DNA from 2 places in the Pseudomonas stagnisoli genome. Region 1 is predicted to be linked to the other one. Evidence: predicted binding sites of a transcription regulator. Region 1 holds the regulator's gene; the other holds the start of a gene.
The links. The regulator sigma-54, encoded in region 1, starts transcription at its own class of promoters, with help from an activator protein. The targets are predictions, from matches to a motif close to ANTGGCATNNANNTTGCTNT.
Positions count from the first base shown of each region.

Region 2: the regulator sigma-54 is predicted to act here: its motif matches at 2,105-2,124, upstream of flhA (flagellar biosynthesis protein FlhA).

Region 1 is NZ_CP184361.1:3,655,085-3,659,224, forward strand. Features, by position in the region: gene lptC (LPS export ABC transporter periplasmic protein LptC) at 1-500, shown strand, start outside; gene lptA (lipopolysaccharide transport periplasmic protein LptA) at 487-1,032, shown strand; gene lptB (LPS export ABC transporter ATP-binding protein) at 1,032-1,757, shown strand; gene ACOAPY_RS17655 (RNA polymerase factor sigma-54) at 1,898-3,400, shown strand; gene hpf (ribosome hibernation-promoting factor, HPF/YfiA family) at 3,557-3,865, shown strand; gene ptsN (PTS IIA-like nitrogen regulatory protein PtsN) at 3,879-4,140, shown strand, end outside.
Region 2 is NZ_CP184361.1:2,558,375-2,562,514, reverse strand. Features, by position in the region: gene flhB (flagellar biosynthesis protein FlhB) at 1-1,086, shown strand, start outside; gene ACOAPY_RS12260 (hypothetical protein) at 1,246-2,070, shown strand; gene flhA (flagellar biosynthesis protein FlhA) at 2,185-4,140, shown strand, end outside.

The DNA of each region.
Region 1 (4,140 bases):
GGAACGTCCGCCCGGAAAGCTTCATGGAGCGCCAGGCGGCCGCCGAATCCGACACCACCATCGACTTCTATGTGGTCGGTGCCAGCGCCCAGCAGTTCCAGGCAGACGGCCAACTGCAGTACGAAATGACCGCCACCAAGCTGGAGCACATCAAGGCCAGCGACATCACCCTGGTGGAAAAGCCCGATCTGCAACTGTACCGCGGCACCCAGTACCCCTGGCATGTGCGCAGCGACAAGGGCGAGGTCGCACCGGAGGGCAAGCAGGTCGAGCTGATCGACAACGTGCGCATTGCCCGCACCGATGCACAGAACCGCGCCACCGTGATCACCACCAGCCGCGCCACCGTATTCCCAGACAAAGAATATGCGCAGACCCAGCAAGCCGTTAGAATCGAGGCCGCCAATGGGGTGACCACGGCACAGGGAATGAAAGCGTACATGAACGACGGCAAGATCAGCTTGCTGTCCAACGTAAGAGGCCAGCATGAGGTTCGTTAAAACCTTCCCCCTACTGCTCAGCCTGGGCGCCGCGCTCGGAAGCGCCAGCGCCTGGGCACTGCCCAGCGACCGCGACCAACCGATCCGGGTGCAGGCGGACAGCGCAGAACTGGACGACAAGCAAGGCGTGGCGGTGTATCGCGGCGGCGTGGTGATCACTCAGGGCACCCTGAAGATCACTGGTGACACCGTGACCATCACCCAGGATGCCAATGGCGAAATCGAGGTCTTCACCTCGGTGGGCAAACCGGCCTACTACGAGCAGAAGCCTTCCGCCGACAAGGACATCGTCAAGGCCTACGGCCTGACCATTCAGTACTACGCGACCAACGAGCGCATCGTGCTGATCGATCAGGCCAAGGTGATCCAGCAGGGTAATACCTTCGAAGGCGAGAAGATCGTCTATGACACCCAGCGCCAGATCGTCAACGCCGGCCGCGCCACGGGTAGCAATGTCTCGATGCCACGCCCGCGGATCGACATGATCCTGCAACCGCGCAAGAAAGACGGCCAAGCGGGGCAGGCGCAGTAATGGCGACTCTCAAAGCCCAGCACCTGGCCAAGAGCTACAAGGGCCGCCAGGTGGTCCGCGACGTCAGCCTGTCCATCGACAGCGGCCAGATCGTCGGCCTGCTCGGCCCCAACGGCGCCGGCAAGACCACCTGCTTCTACATGATCGTCGGCCTGGTCCAGGCCGATCAGGGCCGCGTGCTGATCGACAACCAGGACCTCAGCCACCAGCCCATGCATGGCCGCGCCCGCTCCGGCATCGGCTACCTGCCGCAGGAAGCCTCCATCTTCCGCAAGCTGTCGGTGGCCGACAACATCATGGCCATCCTCGAGACCCGCAAGGACCTCGACCGCGCCGGCCGCGACAAGGCCCTGGAAGCCCTGCTGCAGGAATTCCACATCAGCCACATCCGCGACAGCCTGGGCATGAGCCTGTCCGGTGGCGAACGGCGCCGCGTAGAAATCGCCCGCGCCCTGGCCACCGAACCGAAGTTCATCCTGCTCGACGAACCCTTCGCCGGCGTCGACCCGATTTCGGTGGGCGACATCAAGCAGATCATCCACCACCTCAAGGCCAAGGGCATCGGTGTACTGATCACCGATCACAACGTGCGCGAGACCCTGGACATCTGCGAGACCGCCTACATCGTCAACGACGGCCAGCTGATCGCCGAGGGCGATGCCGAAACCATCCTGGCCAACCAGCTGGTCAAGGAAGTCTACCTGGGGCATGAATTCCGTCTGTGAGCCGAGCCCCGTGCGAGGCTTGCGCAAAGGGCTAGAATCATTCAAGGTCAGGCATATAATTTGCTTCCTAGGGCGGTTCGCCGCCCTGCAGTGGATGGCGCCGCGCGCCGGCAAGTGAACAAGGTACCCAGCCCCACACCATGAAACCGTCGCTAGTCCTCAAGATGGGCCAGCAGCTGACGATGACTCCGCAGCTGCAACAGGCTATCCGTCTCCTCCAGCTCTCCACCCTGGACCTGCAGCAGGAAATCCAGGAGGCCCTGGAATCCAACCCCATGCTGGAACGTCAGGAAGACGGCGAAGATTTCGACAACTCCGACCCGATGGCCGATGCGGCCGAACAGGCCGGAACCACTCAGCAGGACAACTCGAACTTCCAGGACAGCACGGTCGCGGTCAACAACAACGAAAGCGCCGAAGACGGCGACTGGCATGACCGCATTCCCAGCGAACTACCCGTCGACACCGCCTGGGAAGACGTCTACCAGACCAGCGCCAGCAGCCTGCCGAGCAACGATGACGACGAGTGGGATTTCACCACCCGCACCTCCGCCGGCGAGAGCCTGCAGAGTCACCTGCTGTGGCAACTGAACCTGGTGCCGATGTCCGACAAGGACAAGCTGATCGGCGTCACCATCATCGACTGCATCAACGACCAGGGCTACCTGGAAGAGAGCATCGACGAGATCGTCGAGTCCTTCGACCCGGAACTGGAGGTCGAAGCCGACGAGGTCGAGGCCGTACTGCATCGCATCCAGCACTTCGAGCCCGCCGGCATCGGCGCCCGCGACCTGCGCGAATGCCTGCTGCTGCAACTGCGCCAGCTACCCGCCAACACACCCTGGCTGAGCGAAGCACAGCGCCTGGCCAGCGAGTACCTCGATGTCCTCGGCAGCCGCGACTACAGCCAGCTGCTGCGCCGCATGAAGCTCAAGGAAGACGAGCTCAAGCAGATCATCGAGCTCATTCAAAGCCTCAACCCGCGCCCGGGCTCGCAGATCGAGGCCAACGAGCCCGAGTACGTGGTGCCGGACGTAATCGTGCGCAAGCACAACGAGCGCTGGCTGGTGGAGCTGAACCAGGAGGCGGTACCGCGTCTGCGCGTCAATCCGCAGTACGCCGGTTTCGTCAAGCGCGCCGACTCCAGCGCCGACAACACCTTCATGCGCAACCAGCTGCAGGAAGCACGCTGGTTCATCAAGAGCCTGCAGAGCCGCAACGAAACGCTGATGAAGGTGGCGACGCAGATCGTCGAGCACCAGCGCGGCTTCCTCGACTACGGCGACGAGGCGATGAAGCCTCTGGTCCTGCACGACATCGCCGAGGCGGTGGGCATGCACGAGTCGACCATCTCGCGCGTCACCACGCAGAAATTCATGCATACCCCGCGTGGCATCTACGAGCTGAAGTACTTCTTCTCCAGCCACGTCAGCACTTCCGAAGGCGGCGAATGCTCGTCCACCGCAATCCGCGCCATCATCAAGAAACTGGTGGCCGCGGAAAACGCGAAAAAGCCGTTGAGTGACAGCAAGATCGCTGGTTTACTGGAAGCACAGGGCATTCAGGTAGCCCGCCGCACTGTCGCCAAGTACCGCGAATCGCTCGGCATAGCACCATCCAGCGAACGCAAGCGACTGATGTAAGCGGCCCTGAACGGAAGGCTTCTGCACCACCGTACCAGCGCCAGATACCCTGCATGGGGGAAGCATGGCCCGCAGTGCACCAGCCCTTTCAGCCAACGTGTTACGGCGGCAGACAAGCTAGTCTGTCTCTTACACCAGGCAACAAGGAGAAGCGGTATGCAAGTCAACATCAGTGGACATCAACTGGATGTGACCGACGCTCTGCGTGACTATGTCGGCGAGAAGTTGAGCCGGCTGGAACGCCATTTCGACAAGATCACCAATGTGCAGGTCATCATGGAGGTCGAGAAGCTGAAGCAGAAGATCGAAGCGACCCTGCACATTGCCGGCGGTGAAATCGTGGCCAACGCCGAGCACGAAGACATGTATGCGGCCATCGACCTGCTGACCGACAAACTCGACCGACAACTGATCAAGCACAAGGAAAAGCAGCTGGGTCGCCTGCAAGGCGCCACGGCTCGCTGACACCACCCCCCTCATGATCCGACTCGAAACCATACTGACTCCCGCACGTTCTCTAGTGAACGTGCCGGGAGGCAGCAAGAAACGTGTACTCGAACAGATTGCCAACCTGGTTGCCCGCGATCTCACCGATCTGGACGCTCAGGACATCTTCGAAAATCTGATTGCCCGCGAGAAGCTCGGCTCCACCGGCTTCGGCAACGGCATCGCCATCCCGCACTGCCGCCTGCCGGGCTGTCAGGCGCCGATCAGCGCCGTACTGCACCTGGATGCGGCGG
Region 2 (4,140 bases), 1.1 Mb from region 1:
CGCCTTGAAGAGGCGCGTCAGAAAGGGCAAATCGCACGTTCCAAGGAGCTGGGTACCCTCGCGGTCACTTTCGGGGCCGCTGCTGCATTGCTGATTTTCGGTGCCAAGATTGGTCGGTCGATGCTGGATATCATGCAGGGCAACTTTGCGCTCCCCAGGGAGGTTTTGCTGGACGAGGGCTCCATGGCCCGCTACCTGCTGCGGACCGGCATGGAGGCACTGCTGGCGCTGCAGTCGTTTTTCATCGTCGTGCTCATCATGTCCATCCTTGGCTCGGTTGCCGTGGGTGGGTGGCTGTTCTCTGGGGAAGCGTTGCAACCCAAGTTCAGTCGCATGGACCCGTTGCAAGGCATCAAGCGGATGTTTTCTGCTCACGCCCTGGTGGAGTTGCTCAAGGCACTGGCCAAGTTCGTGATCATTCTGCTGGTGGCGCTGGCTGTGCTCAAGGCCGATCAGGACGATCTGCTGGCCATTGCCAACGAGTCGGTCGAGTCGGCGATCATGCACTCCATCCTGGTGACTGGCTGGAGTCTGTTGTGGATGTCCTGCGGCCTGATTCTCATCGCGGCTGTCGATGTGCCGTTCCAGCTCTGGGATTCCAAGCAGAAGCTGATGATGACCAAGCAGGAGGTCATAGATGAGTACAAGGACAGCGAGGGCAAGCCCGAGGTCAAGTCGAAGATCCGCCAGTTGCAGCGGCAGATGGCCGAGCGGCGCATGATGCAGCAGGTGCCCGAGGCCGATGTGGTGATCACCAACCCGACGCACTTCGCCGTGGCGCTGAAGTACGATCCGGCCAAGGGTAATGCGCCGGTGATGCTGGCCAAGGGCGGCGACTTCCTGGCGTTGAAGATTCGCGAGATCGCCCAGGAGCACAAAGTCACGCTGCTCGAGTCGCCGGCCCTGGCGCGGGCGGTGTACTACTCCACCGAGGTGGATCAGGAGATTCCTGCCGGGCTATACCTGGCCGTGGCCCAGGTGCTGGCCTACGTCTACCAGCTCAAGCAGTTCCGCGCCGGCAAGGGCAAGCGTCCCGGGCCGCTGCCGGATCTGCCAATTCCGCCGGATCTGCGCCGCGACGAGTAGCGGTCGTCATTCGTCGCCTGGCTTTGACAGCGCCCGAGCGCGGCCTAAACCTGCCAGTGTGCCGTCCCCACAGCGGCGGCACTCTAGCGGGTCGGTGGCCTTGCCGTTGCCGTGGTACTGCACCTGAACGGAGTCAGTCATAGCTACGGAGCCTTGCCCATGGCCAGAGTCGTCCTAACCCCCGCCTTGCGCGGCGAGTACGAACATCTTTTCGACAGCTGCCGGATCCGCCCCGAGCGGGGGGATGAGGTGGAAACCATCGTCAGACAGCTGCTCAGTAACCAGTCGCGCTACGAGACGGTGGCAGATGCTCTGGGGATTCCGTGGAGCTTCATCGCGGTGATCCACAACATGGAGAGCAGCCAGAGCTTCCACAAGCACCTGCATAACGGCGACCCACTGACGATGCGAACCGTGCAGGAGCCGCCGGGGCGGCCGAAGAACGGCAGTCCGCCCTTTACCTGGGAGCAGAGCGCGGCCGATGCACTGCAGCTCAAGCGCCTTGGTGCCGGTACCGACTGGAGCCTGGCGGGCACTCTGTATCAGCTGGAGCGTTACAACGGCTTCGGCTATCGCCTGTACCATCCGCATGTGCTGTCGCCCTACTTATGGGGTTTTTCCAACCACTACAGCAGCGGCAAATATGTGGCCGACGGCACCTGGTCCGACAACGCCGTGAGCAAGCAGTGCGGGGCCGCCGTGCTGTTGCGGCGGATGGCCGAGCGCGGCCTGGTCGAGTTCGCCGACCAGCCGCGTCCCGCCGCCAGCGCGGGTCCGCTGGTGGCGGTTTACTCGATGCAGAAGCCGGGTGATCCCGAGCTGGAGCGGCAGGTTGTGGCCCTGCAGCACTGGCTCAACGGTTTCCCCGGTGTCTTCGTCAAGGTCGATGGCATCCCTGGGCAGCGCACCTCCGAGGCCTACCGGCAGGTCACGGGGCACTATCTGCCGGGAGATCCGCGTCACGGACAACGCCAGGTGGCCTGAGTGAATACGGCTCCGCCCGCCCGGGTGGGGCCAAGTTGGAATGCTTCTTGCCAATACCCCTGCAAGGCGCCTTTCGCGTCAAAAGATTGAATTGGCTGGGGAAAATACGTGGCAGTGGATCGCGCTCAACTCATTGGTGACGTACGCAGCAACCTGTCCGGGTTGCGCCACGGCAATCTGGGCATTCCGCTGCTGCTGCTGGTCATGCTCGCCATGGTCATGCTGCCGATCCCGCCGTTTCTGCTCGACGTCCTGTTCACCTTCAGCATCGCGCTGTCCATCGTCGTGCTGCTGGTGGCGATTTATGCCCTGCGCCCGCTGGATTTTGCCGTTTTCCCCACCGTCCTGCTGGCCGCGACCCTATTGCGCCTGGCACTGAACGTTGCCTCCACGCGGGTGGTCTTGCTGCATGGTCAGGAAGGTCATGACGCGGCGGGTAAAGTGATCCAGGCCTTCGGTGAGGTGGTGATTGGCGGCAACTACGTGGTCGGTGCCGTGGTGTTTGCCATCCTCATGATCATCAACTTCGTGGTGGTCACTAAAGGCGCCGGGCGCATTTCTGAAGTGAGTGCACGCTTCACCCTCGACGCCATGCCCGGCAAGCAGATGGCGATCGACGCGGATCTCAATGCCGGCCTGATTGATCAGGCTGAGGCGAAGAAGCGGCGTGCCGAAGTTTCCCAGGAGGCCGACTTCTATGGCTCCATGGACGGTGCCTCGAAGTTTGTGCGCGGCGATGCCATCGCCGGTCTTCTGATTCTCTTCATCAACCTGATCGGTGGCATGGCTATCGGTATCTTGCAGCATGACCTGGCGTTCGCCGAAGCGGGCCGTATCTACACCTTGCTGACCATCGGTGATGGACTGGTGGCGCAGATTCCTTCGCTGCTGCTGTCGACGGCTGCGGCCATCATGGTGACCCGCGTCTCTTCTTCGGAAGACATGGGGCAGCAGGTCAGCCGGCAGATGTTTGCCTCGCCTAAGGCGTTGGCTGTGTCGGCAGCGATCATGATCGCCATGGGCCTGGTGCCTGGGATGCCGCATTTCTCGTTCATCAGCCTCGGTCTGGTGGCTGCCGGTGCCGCCTACTGGATTGCCAACAAGCAGCGCAAGGTCAAGGAAGAGGAGGTCAAGGAGGTCAAGCGCCAGCAGGAGCTGCTGCCGGCGCAGAAGGCCCAGGAGGTCAAGGAGCTGGGCTGGGACGACGTGACCCCGGTGGACATGGTCGGCCTGGAGGTCGGCTACCGCCTGATCCCGCTGGTGGATCGCAACCAGGGTGGTCAGTTGCTCGCGCGGATCAAGGGCGTACGCAAGAAGCTGTCCCAGGAGATGGGCTTTCTGATGCCGTCAGTGCATATCCGCGACAACCTCGACCTGCTGCCCAATGCCTATCGCCTGACCCTGATGGGCGTCAGCGTGGCGGAGGCGGAGGTCTACCCGGAGCGTGAGCTGGCAATCAACCCCGGCCAGGTATTCGGCACACTCAACGGCATTGCCGCCAAGGATCCGGCGTTCGGCCTGGAGGCGGTGTGGATCGACCCGACCCAGCGCGACCAGGCGCAATCGCTGGGCTACACCGTGGTGGATGCCAGTACCGTGGTTGCCACCCACCTCAACCAGGTGTTGCACAAGCACGCCCATGAGCTGCTCGGTCATGAGGAGGTGCAGCAGCTGCTGCAACTGTTGGCCAAGAGCTCGCCGAAGCTGGCCGAAGAGCTGGTGCCGGGCATGGTTTCCCTGTCGACCCTGCTCAAGGTGCTGCAGACGCTGCTGGCCGAACAGGTGCCGGTGCGTGATATCCGCAGCATCGCCGAGGCGATCTCCAACGTCGCGAGCAAGAGTCAAGATCCCGCCGCGATGGTCGCTGCAGTCCGCGTCGCGCTCTCCCGTGCAATCGTGCAAAGCATTGTGGGACTAGAGCCGGAGCTGCCTGTGATTACCCTGGAACCCAGGTTGGAACAGTTATTGCTGAATAGCCTGCAGAAGGCCGGTCAGGGCTCCGAGGATGGCATCCTCCTCGAACCCGGCATGGCCGAGAAGCTGCAACGCTCCCTGGTGGAAGCGGCGCAG